Regions from separate parts of the Acidovorax sp. AC410 genome, predicted to be linked through region 2. Evidence: predicted binding sites of a transcription regulator. Region 2 holds the regulator's gene; the other holds the start of a gene.
What was found. The regulator FNR, encoded in region 2, switches genes on or off when oxygen is low (the NO sensors DNR and NnrR bind a similar motif). The targets are predictions, from matches to a motif close to TTGATNNNNATCAA.

Region 1: the regulator FNR is predicted to act here: its motif matches at 3,561-3,574, upstream of AC0IZS_RS10530 (hemerythrin domain-containing protein).

The regions. Positions count from the first base shown of each region.
Region 1 covers NZ_CEEDCG010000001.1:2,271,655-2,278,860, forward strand. The annotation lists gene AC0IZS_RS10515 (DUF1800 domain-containing protein) at 14-2,179, opposite strand; gene AC0IZS_RS10520 (CsbD family protein) at 2,531-2,749, shown strand; gene AC0IZS_RS10525 (hypothetical protein) at 2,877-3,458, shown strand; gene AC0IZS_RS10530 (hemerythrin domain-containing protein) at 3,638-4,150, shown strand; gene AC0IZS_RS10535 (hypothetical protein) at 4,170-4,490, opposite strand; gene creD (cell envelope integrity protein CreD) at 4,487-5,926, opposite strand; gene AC0IZS_RS10545 (hypothetical protein) at 6,069-6,611, shown strand; gene creC (two-component system sensor histidine kinase CreC) at 6,608-7,206, opposite strand, start outside.
Region 2 covers NZ_CEEDCG010000001.1:4,284,584-4,291,789, forward strand. The annotation lists gene AC0IZS_RS19890 (cytochrome P450) at 1-274, opposite strand, end outside; gene AC0IZS_RS19895 (IclR family transcriptional regulator) at 343-1,149, opposite strand; gene AC0IZS_RS19900 (Bug family tripartite tricarboxylate transporter substrate binding protein) at 1,245-2,225, shown strand; gene AC0IZS_RS19905 (MBL fold metallo-hydrolase) at 2,347-3,318, shown strand; gene AC0IZS_RS19910 (histidine phosphatase family protein) at 3,290-3,898, shown strand; gene fnr (fumarate/nitrate reduction transcriptional regulator Fnr) at 3,903-4,622, opposite strand; gene hemN (oxygen-independent coproporphyrinogen III oxidase) at 4,795-6,177, shown strand; gene AC0IZS_RS19925 (sulfite exporter TauE/SafE family protein) at 6,180-6,917, shown strand; gene AC0IZS_RS19930 (HD-GYP domain-containing protein) at 7,202-7,206, shown strand, end outside.

The DNA of each region.
Region 1 (7,206 bases), 2.0 Mb from region 2:
GCAGCGCGTCCTCTTATTTCTGGATGAGGTACTCGGCCGAGGCCATGACCAGGAAGATCACTGCCGCGATGCGGTTGAGCTTGACGTTGTCGGTGCTGGCGGCCGTGACCGGCGTGGCCTTGATCGCGTCGGAGATCAATTTCACGGTGGCGGCCGACAGCTGGCCTGCGCACATCAGCAGGTTGATGCGTGCGACCAGGGCATCGGGGTCGGTGACCAGCACCATCTCATGGGTGTACAGCGCCTTGATGTCGTAGCCGTTGGTGCCGTTGCTGCTGTTGAAGGGAACATCTGGTGCATTCACGTAGATGCCGTTGCGGATCACGCCCTGGATGTAGTTCAGGTAGCCACCCACGCTGCTTTCGTTGACCAGCTGGAACTCGGGCGCCACGGCGCCGCTTTGGGCCAGGGCCGTGGACGGCGGCACATAGCCGGGCCGAAAGAAGTTGAACACCGAGGGTGAACGCAGCGGGCTCTGGCCCAGCCGCGAACTGGCGGAACTGGTGTCCCCGATCTTCCAGCTGCCGAAGCTGGAGCTGATGTTGAAGGTGCGCCCCCACTGTACCAGGCGCAGCATGGGCTCGCGCAGCTTGCCGAAGCCCGGCTGCGTGAGGCCGGCGGAGGAACGTGCCTCGTCATCGAGCAGGATGGCGCGGACCACCGCCTTCATGTCACCGCGTACGCTGGCGCCGTTGTTGTTGAACACCGTGGCCACGCGCGCCACGTAGGCCGGCGAGGGGTTGCTGGTCACCAGCCTCTGGATCAGCTGCTTGCAAATGAAAGGCGCCACGTTGCCGTGGTAGAACAAGGTGTCCATCGCCGTGGCCAGGGCCGCAGCACCGGGCGCATTGGCCGGGATGCTGGTACCCAGGAAATTCACCGCCAGACTGGAGTGCAGCGAGGCATTGAGCGACATGGGCAGCCGCGTGAAGGCGGTGTTGGGCACCGTGCGGGTGGTGCCTGGCACGGTGCCCTGCTGGTTGAGCGACTGGTTGTAGTCGTAACCCGTGAACACGCGCGCCAGGTTGGTCACGTCGGACTGGCTGTAGCTTTCGATGGGCTGGCCCGCGCCGTCGCGGCGCACGGTGCCGTCAATGTTGAGCATGACCAGCCCGATGGACATGAGCTGCATGACCTCGCGCGCGTAGTTCTCATCGGGCTGGCGGCCCGTGGCGGCGTTCTCCTTCTGATTGCCGCGGGTGTTGAGGTAGTAGCCCATGGCCGGGTTCAGCGACACATCCTGCAGCAGGTTGCGGAAGTTGCCGAACGAATGAAAGACCAGCGTGTCCCAGTAGTGCGCGATGGCGTGGCTGCGCCAGTTGAAGTCCAGCCCCGAGAGCGAGACCACGAAGATCTCCGACAGCGCCAGCGCCACCCGCTTGCGCAGGCTGTCGGGCGATGTCATGAGCTGCGACCAGATCATGCAATCGCCGGGGTAGGTGTTGTCGTAGTAGGCCGTGGAGTTGTCGACCGTCGCGTACCCGCGCTGGTTGAGCCACTCCCAGCCGGAGATGCCGATGGGGGCGTTGAACTGCGCGTTCAGCCAGGCGTCGAACCCGATGGAGCGAACGGTGGCGATGTCCTGCGTGGTGGCTGCAAAGCCCGCCTGCAGCAGAAAGCGCGCCGCCTCCGGGTCGTTGAACGGCCGACCACTGGAGAAGACCGCGTCGCCAAAGCTGGCCAGCGTGCCGACATTGACCACGGCGTTGTTGGTGGGCGGGCCCAGCACCACGACATTGCCCTGGTACACCCCCAGGTAGTTGCGTGTGCCGCCGTAGTAGCGAAAGACGAGCGCGCCGTTGGTGATGCTGGCCTGGTGCGAGTCGAAGTACTGCGGGAACACCATCTCCGCCCAGTCCATCAGCTCGTCGGGTGTGGGCGTGCGGCTGGCCGCCTGGTCCGACCGGAAAGAGCCCGAGCCGCCCATGTCGCCCAGCAAGGGCATGTGGGGAGCGTTGTCCGCCTGCCGTAGCGCCTGGGGCGCCTCGGCTTCAGCCTCACCGCCGCCGCAAGCGGCGAGGGCGGCGCTGGCGGCGGCTGCCGCCGACAGCTTGAGCCAGGGGGAACCCACGGGGTCCGATGCCGTGTGCGCTGCATCGGTAGGCGGCAAGGAAGAGGGTGCGTGGGCGGGCAACGGTGCTGCCAGCGCCGCATCGGAAGCTTCGTGGGCGTGTGTCATAGCGACTTTTGTGAAGATTTGTAGAGAAGTGTAGGCAGCCTCCTACAAAAGTTGCATTCCCTACATGCTAGTAAGCGTTACCAAAAGAAACGCGCAGATGCCGCCACAGAGAGCAGCCGGCGTTTTTTCGATGCATTGCCGCAACACCCGCTTTTCCGGCGATCAAAAACGGCCTGAGCGCTCCAGCGGGTGCTTGTCCGGCAGGCCCGTAGGCGTGCGCCGACGTGGGTTCCACGGTGCGGACTACGCGCTGCAGGCGGACTCGTTCTTACAGTCTCTCCATCGCATCACGCAAGTGTTCCACGCAATCCGAGTGGATGGCTGAAGCGAATTTTTTCGAGGATGCACACCATGAACGAAGACACCATCAAGGGCAACTGGAAGCAGTTCAAAGGCAAGATCACCGAGCAGTGGGGCAAGCTCACCAACGATGACCTGGACGTCATCGATGGCAAGCGCGAACAGTTCCTGGGCAAGCTGCAGGAACGCCAGGGCATTGCCCGCGATGCTGCCGAAAAGCAGCTCAGCGACTGGCAGAGCCGCCATCCTGACTTCCGCTTCAACGACTGACAAGTCCGTGGCGCACCGGTTGCCAGAACCCTCCAGGGCTCCCGGCCCTGCAGTTGGCGGGCCACCGGATGCCCATAGCGCTTTCAACACCCCCTAAAAGACAACCCTGAGACCCGAGGAGATAACCATGAAATTCGCCCGTACCCTGATCGCTTCCATCGCAGCCGGCCTGCTGGCTACTTCCGCCATGGCCATGACCGACGCCGAGTACAAGACGGCCAAGGACAAGATCTCGGCCGACTACAAAGCCGCCAAGACCAACTGCGACACCCTGAAGGACAATGCCAAGGACATCTGCGTCAAGGAAGCCAAGGGCGCCGAAAACGTCGCCAAGGCCGAACTGGACGCCCAGCACAAGCCTTCCGACAAGGCCACGAACAAGGCCCGCATGGCACGTGCCGATGCCGACTACGACGTGGCCAAGGAAAAGTGCGATGACCTCAAGGGCAACGCCAAGGACGTGTGTGTGAAGGATGCCAAGGCAGCCCATACCAGCGCCAAGGAAAACGCCAAGGTGGCAAAGGCCGCAGCCAAGCCTGCCGACAACGCCGCCGAAAAGGGCGCCCAGGTCGCCGAAGCCCGCAAGGACGCCACGGCCGAGAAGAACGAAGCCAACTACAAGGCCGCCAAGGAGCGCTGCGACGCCATGAGCGGTGACGCCAAGTCCAAGTGTGTGGACGACGCCAAGCGCATGTACGGCCAGAGCTAAATCGGTCCCGCCCCTGCATCACGGCCTCTGTGCTGATGGTGCGCCACCGAGCCCCGCACTGTGCGGGGCTTTTTCATGGGCAGCGCCACGTTGCGCGGCGAGCTGACCTGCATCAAAGTCTTGCGGCCCGCACCCGCCTAAGCTGGCCACTCGATTGGCTTGCAAGAACGGAACGGCACATGGCAGCACTGGAATGGTCGGACGCACTGGCACTGGACCTGCCGTTGATGGATGAAACCCATGAGGAGTTCGTCGCGCTCCTGGCCCGGGTGGAGCGCTCGGACGACGCGCAGTTGCTCGCCTGCTGGCAGGCACTCGTCGCCCACACCGAACAGCACTTCGGCATGGAGGACCAGTGGATGGCCTCCACGCGCTTTGCTTCGGGCAACTGCCACAGCATGCAGCACAAGGTGGTGCTGCAGGTCATGCGAGAGGGTGCGCTGCGTGCCGTGCAGGGTGACCTGCAGGTACTGCGCATGATGGCCGCCGAGCTGGCGCTGTGGTTTCCCCAGCATGCGCAGACCATGGATGCGGCGTTGGCGCTGCACCTGCGCCGCGTGGGCTTCGATGCGTCCACCGGCGTGGTGAACGCACCCGAGGCGCTGCCCGGCGGGCTGGTGCATGGCTGTGGCGCAGCGGGCTGCTCGCCTGCGGTACCTGCAACGCCTTCGGCACAGCCGGTGGCTGCCTGAGCGGCCGGCTGCGCCTGTCTCAGTGCGCCAGCCGGCCCGCCGGATGGCGCGGCAGCAACAGGATCGCCATGTGCCACGACAGGTCGCGCAGCGCCGCGCGCAGTGCGGCCGAGGCCGGTGGGCCGGATGTGCCCTGGGGGCCGTAGGCCGCCCGCAGCACGGCCTGCTTGGCGCATTGCAGCGCGGCCCGGTCGTGTGCCTGCAGGGCGGCCAGCAACTGGTCGCGGTAGCGTTGGACACGCAGGGCTTCAGCGCCCGACAAAGGCCGTGCCGGCTCTGCGACAGGCGCTGCCAGGTGTTGCTCCCAGGCCGAGGGAGGCTGTGTGGCGGACGTGTTCACGAAGGGCTCCCCGGCTGGGTGGCGGTGGCCAGTCCCGGTTGGGCGGGTGGGCGGGGCGTGCTGGCGGGCGGGGTCAGCCCATACCAGTTGACCTTGCGGGTCAGCACCATCACGGCCGCCAGCACCAGGAAGAGCGCGATAGCGCCCACCGCCAGCGCGGTCTGCTCCAGCTGCAGCAGCACGTAGAGCAGGCCATACAGCAGGGCGATGGCCGCGCCCAGCGGAATGCCGCGCGCCAGGCTGCCCAGCATGTGGCTCGCGTAGTAGGCCAGCAGCAGCACGCAGGCGGTGGCCGCGATGCCGTAGGCCATGCCAAAGGGCAGGTGCTCCGACAGGCTCACCAGCAGCAAAAAGAAGCTGCACAGTGCGCTGCCCACGAGCAGGTACTGCACCGGGTGTACGCGCAGCTTCTTCATGAGCTCGAACAGGCCCACGGCCACAAAGGTCAGCGCGATGAACAGCACGCCGTACTTGGTGGCCCGGTCGGCCAGCGTGTAGGGGTTGACCGGGTCGACGAAGGCCACGCTGAAGCTGTCGGCGCAGTCGCTGGCGGTGCCGCCGCCCGGTGCCGCGTACTCGTTCGGGCTGTCCTGGCCATTCACGCAGATGCGCTTGCTGTTGGCGATGTCCTGCTGGGCCGTGGTGGCGAGGGACGACAGGCGCCACTGCGCGGTGAACCCCTCTTTCGTCACCTCGCGCTCGGAGGGAAGAAACCGCCCCGAGAACGAGGGGTGTGGCCAGCCGCTGGTCATCTGCACCTCGGTGCTGCCGCCCAGGGGCACGATGGACAGGCGCTCGGTGCCTACCAGTTCCAGGTCCAGCGTCGCGGTCAGGCCCTCGGCCCGGCCGCGCACCGACTCGGGCAGGCTGGCGTGCAGGCCGCGCGTGTAGGTGGGGTGGAAGGTGCCGGGTTTGAGCGGCAGCGCCTGCTCGCCCAGCGTGACCTGGGCCATGCGGATGCCGCGGGCGTCGCCCACAGCCACCATCAGGATCGGTGCGCCGCAGTGCATGCGCGAGCCCTTCATGGTGCTTTGCGGCTGCAGGCTGCCGAGCGCGCCCCACTGCGCGGTGATGTGCGACTTGAGGTTGAAGGTGTTGACCTTGTGCAGCCCGCGCGCGCGTTCTTCCATCGCGGCGCCGGTGCGCAGCTTGAGCTGATCGGGCATGGCCGTGAGCAGGAACTCACGGCGCTGCTCCACCGTGCGGCGCTCCTCGCCCTTGCCGGTCTCCACGTCCCAGCTTTCCACACAGGCGCTGTGGATCATCGGGCCCATCAGTGTCTGCGGACCGGCCAGGCTGTCGGCCACGCTCTGCGCCGTCATGCTGCGGTAGCGCTGCCGGTCGCGCACCACGTCCTCGATCAGGCCCAGGCCGACCATGAGCAGCAGCACGATGGCCGCAAGCCCCAGCAGTTTGATGAACAAGGGGTGTTTCAAGAAATCCTCCACAGGTGATGAATGTGCAGGCAGTGTTGGCGGTGGGTGTGAGGGGGCGATGAAGTTTGTGAGGCGGGTGTGAAGTGCACCCGAGCTGGCAGAATGGACCGTCTTCATCAGCAAGCATTGGAAGAGAAGTGCCATGCGAAAAGCCTCTCGATTCATGCCCAGGGCGCGACGCCCCGTCCCGTCATGGCGCGAACGCCTGTTCGTGGCCGTTGCCGCATTGGCACTGCTGGGGGCACTGCTGTCCGCCTTGTGGGCCCATCCCCTCACCGTGTGCTCGGTAGCCGCAGTACTGGGGACCCTGGTTGTTGTCGAGGGGCGGCGGCAGGAAAAGCGCCTGGCGCAGTGGGTGCAGGCACGCTCGGGAGAGTCCATCTGCCAGTTCGCACGCGCCATCGACTGCCGGAAGGTGGACACCTGGGTCGTCCGGTCGGTGTACGAGGAGCTTCAGAGCTATTACTCGGCAAGATGGCTGCTGCCGCTGCGAGCGACAGACCGTCTGGAGGACGACCTGCGGTTGGACTCCGAAGACCTGGACGATCTTTTGGTGGATATGGCCCAGCGCGCGGGCCGCGACCTCTCTTGTCCGCAGGCCAATCCCTTCTACGACCGGGTCACCACCGTTGGTGACCTGATCCACTTCCTGAACGCCCAGCCACGGCTTGCCACCGCTGGCTAGACGCTGCGGAACTCCAGCTCCACCCGCAAGCCCGGCGCCGTATTGCGCACCGCCATCTGCCCGCCGTGCAGCGCCATCACGCGCCGCACGATGGCCAGGCCCAGGCCCGAGCCGCTGCGCTCGCCGCCGGGCCGGGCGGTGGTGAAGAAGCGCTCGCCCAGGCGGGGCAGGGCGTAGTCGGGCACGCCGGGGCCGCTGTCCTGCACGGCCACGGTGGCGCCGACCAGTTCCACCTGCACGCTGCTGCCGGCGGGGGCAAAGTCGATGGCGTTGTCCAGCAGGTTGGTCAAGGCCAGGGTCACCAGTTCCGACTCCCACGGCCCGCTGGCGCCGCTGCCGGTGATGGCCAGGGTGATGCCGCGCTGGCCCGCGCGGCCCCGGGTCTGGGCCACGGCCGCTTCTGCGCAGCCCTGCAGCGCCACGGGGGCCTGGGCGTCGGCATGGTGGCGCTGTTCCAGTTTGCTCAGCTCCAGCAGGCGGTCGATGATGCGCTGCAGGCGCTCGCTCTGCTGCACCACCTGGGTCGCGAACTCGGTCCGGTCGGCGGCGGGCAGCTCGTCCTGCAGCAGCTCGCCTGCACCGCGGATGGCGGCCA
Region 2 (7,206 bases):
CGACCGAGGGCGAGAACAGGAGGTTGTCGCGGAACACCGCCTTCACGTCCTCGTAGCGCGTCACCACCCAGTAGCCGAGCTCGGGGCTGTAGAAGACCGGCTCCTCCTCACGTGCCCAGCGCACCACCTCGGCCGGGTTTTGCTGGTAGCTGGGGGCGAAGGGGTCGAACGCCGCCGCACGCGCGCTCACGGGGCAGCCCGTGGGGCTCTTCAGGGCGGCGGCCATCGCCGCATGGTCGACCGGGCAGCGGGAGGCGTTGGCGGGGGCTGTCATCGTGAATCTCCTTTGCGTAAATGTATTACGCAATATGGCTGCAAAGATTCGGGTTAACCCTTGGTTTGCTATGTCCCCTGATAACCCATCGCGCGGCTGATCAGTCGGGCCTCTTGCAGCAGTGCGGGGCAGATGGCGCCATCGGGCCGCAGGTCAAAGCCGCCCGTGGCGCCCAGGGTGGTCAGGCAGGCGCACACATTGCCCGTGGCGTCGAAGACCGGGGCGGCCAGCGCGCTGATGCCCTTGAGCAGCGAGTCATGGGCCACGGCCCAGCCCCGCGCCCGCACCTGCTGGCGCAACTGCTCGACCGGGCGGGTGCCATCAAGCTGCGAGCGCCTGTCTGCCGAGGCCTCGGCCAGCTCCTGCTCGGCCATGTCGATCACCAGCCGGTCGCTGGAAAAACCCAGAAACACCCGGCCCGTGGCCGACCACAGCGTGGAGAGCACCGAGCCCGCGCGGATGTTCACCGTAACGGGCAGGGTGGGCTCTTCCATGCGCAGCACGGTGGCCCCCTTGTTGCCCATCACCGCCAGGAAGGCCGTGACCTCCAGCGCCTGGCGCAGCCGCTGCAGGGACGCCTCGCCCAGGCGGATGGGGTCGCACTGGCGCAGGGCCGCCAGGCCGATGGCGATCGACTCCTGGGCCAGGTAGTAGTGCTGGTTGACGGGCGACTGCTCGACAAAGCCCTGCTGGCACAGGCTGGCAAGGTAGCGATGCACCTTGGCAGGGCTCTCGTCCACCTCGGCGGCCGTCGCGGTAAGGCTGGCCGCACCGCCCAGGCGGGTCAGCGCCTTGAGGACGCTGAGCCCCATTTCTGCGGACTGGACACGTTGCCGGCGGTCGGCCACCCGGGCCGTGGAAGGGGATGTGGTCATGGTGTTTTGGTCGAAAACCTAGGGTAAACGCTGCCCCAAGATATTACGCATAGCGGAGTAACATCACGCAGATATTAATCCCCTGAGGTGCAGACATGTTGAAAAATCGTCGCTTGTTGGCTGGAATGCTTGCTTTGCCGGCCTTGCTGGCGTGGGCCGCCCCGGCCAGCGCGCAAACCTACCCGGCCAAGGCCATCCGCTGGCTGGTGCCGTACCCGGCGGGCGGCGGATCCGATTTTCTCGCGCGCACGGTGGGCCAGCAGCTCTCGACCCAGATCGGCCAGCCGGTGCTGATCGACAACAAGCCCGGTGGCAACACGGCCATCGCCGCCGTGGAAACGGGCCGCGCCGCGCCCGATGGCTACACCATCCTGTCGGCCGACAACGGCACCATGGTGTTCAACCCCGCGCTGTACAGCAAGCTCACCTACAACCCCAGCAAGGACCTGTTGCCCGTGACCCTGATGGGCAAGTTCCCGATGATCCTGGTGGTCAACCCGGGCGCCGACTTCAAGGATGCCAAGGACTTCGTCGCCAAGGCCAAGGCCAAGCCCGGCGCCATGAGCTTCGGCTCGGCCGGCGCGGGCAGCCCGCACCACCTGGCGATGGAGCTGCTCAAGGTCGATGCCGGCCTGTTCATGACCCACATCCCCTACCGCGGCGCTGCGCCGGCGCTGACGGACCTGGCCGGCGGGCAGATCCCCGCCATGATGGTCGACCTGGCCGCCGGTGGCGCCTTCATCAAGGCCGGCAAGGTGCGCCCGCTGGCCGTGGCCAGCGCCAAGCGGCTGCCGCAGCTGCCCGATGTGCCAACCTTCGCCGAACTGGGCTTCAAGAACGTCGAGGCGTCTGCCCAGGTGGGCATCGTCGCGCCCGCAGGCACACCGGCAGACGTGGTGGCGTCGCTGCAAAAGCAGGTGGCCGCCGCCATCAACCAGCCTGCGGTCAAGCAAAAGCTGGTGGACTTCGGCATCGAGCCCGTGGCCAGCACGCCGGCCCAGTATGCGGACCTGATCCGCACCGAGACGGACCGGTGGCACAAGCTGATCAAGGCGCAGCGCATCACCCTCGATTGAGGACCGCGGGCTCCCGGCAAAACCCCATGGCGCCTACAGGTTTGCAGCGGGTCTGGTGCCATCGTGCCACTCCCCGTTACAGTTGAAAACTCATCAGTTCAACTCAATACCGGAGAGTTTCATGCTGTCACGTCGCCATTTCCTGGGTGCTGGGCTTGCCGCCCCCGCCTTTTACGCTGCGGGCTCGTTCGTGCCCGTGTGGGCGCAGAACGCGCCCAACTTCGGTACGCCCACCTTGCCCAACCCCGGCTTTCGGCGCATGAAGGTGGGCGATGCGGAGGTGGTGGCGCTGGTCGATGGCATCACGCGCCGCCCGCTGGGCGAGGAGTTCGTGAAGAACGCGCCGCTTGCCGAAGTGCGTGCGCTGCTCACCTCGCAGGGCCTGCCCATGGACTACATCGACGTGCCCTACACCCCCTTCCTGGTGCTGGCAGGCGGGCGCAAGATTTTGATCGACACGGGCCTGGGTGAGTTTGGCGGCCCCACCACCGGCAAGCTGCTCGACAGCCTGGCCGCTGCAGGCCTGAAGGCCGATGACATCGACACCGTGCTCATCAGCCACTACCACGGCGACCACATCAACGGCATTCGCAACAAGGCGGGCGCGCTGACCTTCCCCAAGGCCAAGGTGCTGGTGCCGGCCGCCGAGCATGCCTTCTGGATGGACGATGCCCGCATGGCGGCTGCCCCTGCGGGCATGAAGGGCGCCTTCGAGAACGTGCGCCGCACCTTTGCCACCATGCCGGCCGACACGCTGGTGCAGTTCGGGGCGGGCACCGAAGTGGCGCCGGGCATCCAGTCCGTGGCGGCCTACGGGCACACACCGGGCCACACGCTGTTCGAGCTCAAGTCCGCCGGCCAGAACTTCTTTTACGTGGCCGACCTGACCAATGTGCCGGCCCTCTTCGCACGCAACCCCGACTGGGCCGTGACCTTCGACATGGATGCCGAGGCCGCGCGCAAGGTGCGGCGCGAGGTGTTCCAACGCATCACCGCCAGCAATGCCATGCTGGGGGGCTTTCACTTCCCGTTCCCGGCATTCGGGCGCATGGCGGCATCGGGCAATGGCTATGCCTTCCAGCCCGCAGCCTGAAGCGGCCGTTGGCCGGCGCACCGTGCTGGGCGCCGGGCTGGCGTTGACCACGCTGCACGCCTGGGCCGCCCAGGACGCCGAGGCCGAGGCCCTGCTGCGCAAGGGCGGGGTGGTGGCCGCGTTCCGCCATGCGCTGGCACCTGGCACCTTCGATCCACCGGGGTTTCGCCTGGGCGATTGCGGCACGCAGCGCAACCTCAGCGAAGAAGGGCGCGAGCAGGCGCGGCGCACCGGGGCGTGGTTCAAGGAGCGCCAGCTGCAGCCGGCCAAGGTGCTTTCGAGCCCCTGGTGCCGCTGCATCGACAGTGCCACGCTGGCATTTGCCGCCCCCCAGGTGTGGCCCGCGCTGGGCTCGCCGCGCGGCGCGCCGGAGACCACCGGTGCCGGCCACCTGCGCGAGCTGCGCCAGGCGCTGGTGGCCGCCTCGGCCCGGCGCGGGAGTTTCGAGGCCTGGTTCACCCATATGTTCGTGCTGTCCGATCTGGCCAGCACCAACACCAGTTCGGGCGAGGCGCTGATCCTGCGCGCAGACCGCAGCGGCAAGACCGAGGTGCTGGCCCGCCTGCAGGTCCAGGTCTGAGGGGTTAGTTACACGTCTGCGAGTTGACGATGCGCTTCAAGGCATCGGTGTCGAGGATGCGCACATGGCGCTGCTTGACCTCGACGATGCCGTCCTCGGCGAACTTCGAGAAGGTGCGGCTCACGGTTTCGAGCTTGAGGCCCAGGTAGCTGCCGATTTCTTCGCGCGTCATGCGCAGCACCAGCTCGGACTGCGAGAACCCGCGCGCGTGCAGGCGCTGCACCAGGTTCAGCAGAAAGGCGGCCAGGCGCTCCTCGGCGCGCATGCTGCCCAGCAGCAGCATGACCCCGTGCTCGCGCACGATCTCGCGGCTCATGATCTTGTGCACATGGTGCTGCAGGGCCGTGACCTCGCGCGAGAGCTCCTCGATGCGGTCGAACGGCATCACGCAGACCTCGGCATCCTCCAGGGCCACGGCGTCGCAGGTGTGGTGGTCGTTGACGATGCCGTCCAGGCCGATGATCTCGCCCGCCATCTGAAAGCCCGTCACCTGGTCGCGCCCGTCCTCGGTGGCCACGCAGGTCTTGAAGAAGCCGGTGCGGATGGCGTACAGCGAGGTGAACATCTCGCCGTTGTGGAACAGCGTGCCCCCGCGCTTGATCTTGCGCCGCACGGCCACGATCTCGTCGATGCGCTCCAGCTGCTTCTCGTCCAGGCCCACGGGCATGCACAGCTCGCGCAGGTTGCAGTTGGAGCAGGCGACTTTGATGGCAAGCGGGTTCATGGGCGTGGACGCTGGTTGGATGCGCGGGCGGACCGTGTCCGGGGAGAGGAGCGTGGTGGTGGCTGACATGCATCAAATTGTCGCCACTCTGACTCCGTGAACACTTGATCTACATCAAGGTCGGTGGGCAACGGCTGCGGCAAAGTCCTTACCAAAGAAGGATTTCCCCCAAATGACCGCTGTGACGCCCGAACTTCTGAGCCGTTTCGATGTGCCTGGTCCCCGTTATACCTCTTACCCCACGGCGGACCGTTTTGTAGAAGCCTTTGGCGAAGACGAGTATGTGCTGGCACTGGCCCAGCGCAAGGCGGGCACGCCGGGCAAGGCGCTGCCGCTGTCGCTGTATGTACACATTCCGTTCTGCGAATCGCTGTGCTACTACTGCGCCTGCAACAAGATCATCACCAGGCACCACGACCGGGGCGACGTCTACCTGCGCTACCTGGCGCGCGAGGTGGCGCTGCACACGGCCCACTGCGGCACGGGCCAGATGGTGAGCCAGCTGCACCTGGGCGGGGGCACGCCCACCTTTCTGTCGGACGACAAGCTGCGCGAGCTGATGGCGGTGCTCAGGCGCAGCTTCACGTTTGCGCCGGGCGGCGAATACTCCATCGAGGTGGACCCGCGCACCGTGACCCCCGAGCGCCTGGCGGTGCTGGCCGAGCTCGGGTTCAACCGCCTGAGCTTTGGCGTGCAGGACTTCGATGCCGACGTGCAGAAGGCCGTGCACCGCGTGCAGCCGGCCGGGCAGGTGTTTGCGCTGGTGGAGGCGGCGCGCAGCCTGGGCTTCGAGTCGGTCAACGTGGACCTGATCTATGGCCTGCCGCGGCAGACGCCCGAATCCTTCGACCGCACGCTGGAGCAGGTCAAGCAGTTGCGGCCCGACCGCATTGCGCTGTATGCCTACGCGCACCTGCCCGAGCGCTTCAAGCCGCAGCGGCGCATCGTGCCGGCCGAGCTGCCGGCGGCGCCTTCCAAGGTGGCCATGCTCTCGCGCTCGCTGCAGCAATTCATGGACGCGGGCTATGTGTATGTGGGCATGGACCACTTCGCGCTGCCCACCGATGCGCTGGCCGTGGCCAAGCGCCAGGGGCGGCTGCACCGCAACTTCCAGGGCTACAGCACCCAGCCCGATTGCGACCTGATCGCCCTCGGGGTCTCGGCCATCGGCCGGGTGGGCGCCACCTACAGCCAGAACGCCAAGACCCTGGACGAGTACTACGACCTGCTGGACCAGGGCCGCCTGCCCGTGGTGCGCGGCCTGGCGCTGAACCGCGACGACCTGGTGCGCCGCGCCGTCATCATGGCGCTGATGTGCCAGGGGGAGCTGCTGTTCGAATCCATCGAGGCGGGCTGGCTGATCGACTTCCGGCGCACCTTTGCGGCCGAACTGGAGCAGCTCGAAGGCATGCAGGAGCAGGGCCTGGTCAGCGTGACCCAGGAGGGCATCACCGTTTCGGCCATGGGCTGGTTCTTCGTGCGCGGCATCGCCATGGTGTTCGACCGCTATTTGCAGGCCGACCGCAACCGGGCCCGCTTTTCAAGAATCATCTGACCATGCTGACCACCCTGGGCTGGACTGCGCTGCTGATGGGGCTGGCCGGCGGCCCGCACTGCCTGGCCATGTGCGCGGCGCCTTGCGGGGCGCTGGTGGGGCAGGGCGGGGAACAACCCGTTCGCTGGGCCGGGCCGGTCGGTGCAGGGCTTGCCGTGGCCCCTGTCGCACCCTCCTTCTCCTTGGCGCGATCCATCGCTTTCCATGGCGGGCGGGTGGCCGGCTATGCGGGTCTGGGCGCGGCCGCTGCGACCGCGATGGACAGCCTGGCCTGGCTGACCCAGCGCACGGCCGCGTTGGAGCCGGCCTGGACCTTTCTGCACCTGGCCATCATGGCCTGGGGCCTGCTGCTCCTGGTGCAGGCGCGCCAGCCGGCCTGGGTGGAAGGCCTGGGCCGTGCGGTATGGCAGCGCGTGTGGCCGCTCACGGCGGGGGCGGGCGGTGTGGGCGCCGCCGGGCTGCTGTGGGCGCTGATGCCCTGCGGCCTGCTGTACTCGGCCCTGCTGGTCGCGGCGCTCAGCGGCGGGCCGGTGCAGGGGGCGGCCACCATGGCGCTGTTCGCCCTGGGCAGTGGCCTGTGGCTGGTGGGCGGGCCCTGGCTGTGGTCGCGGCTGCGCAGCCGCCTGAACCAGGCCCGGGCCGACTGGGGCACCCGCGTGGCCGGGGGGCTGCTGTGTGCGGCCGCCGGCTGGGCGCTGTGGATGGACCTGGTCTACAAGCCCTCGCTGTGGTGCCGGTGATACATCCGAGGGCCTTGGGCGGGGCAGGGCGGACTGTTGTTTTGCATGTCCTACGTACTTGTACGCACGCATGGGGCTGACCGGGTCTGCACGGGCAGCCTTTCGGGTCGCGAGCCACCGCAGGGTTTTTACCAATAGGTAAAGCGGGCCGCGGCCCCCGCCAGCCCCGGAGTGGGGGGTATGTCCTAAGACATGGCGGGGCAAGACAAGCACCAAGAACTGGAGATAATGGGTGTAACCAATGGTGGCAGAAGTGCCGCCGTGTTTCCTCACGTACGCCTGAAGTGAA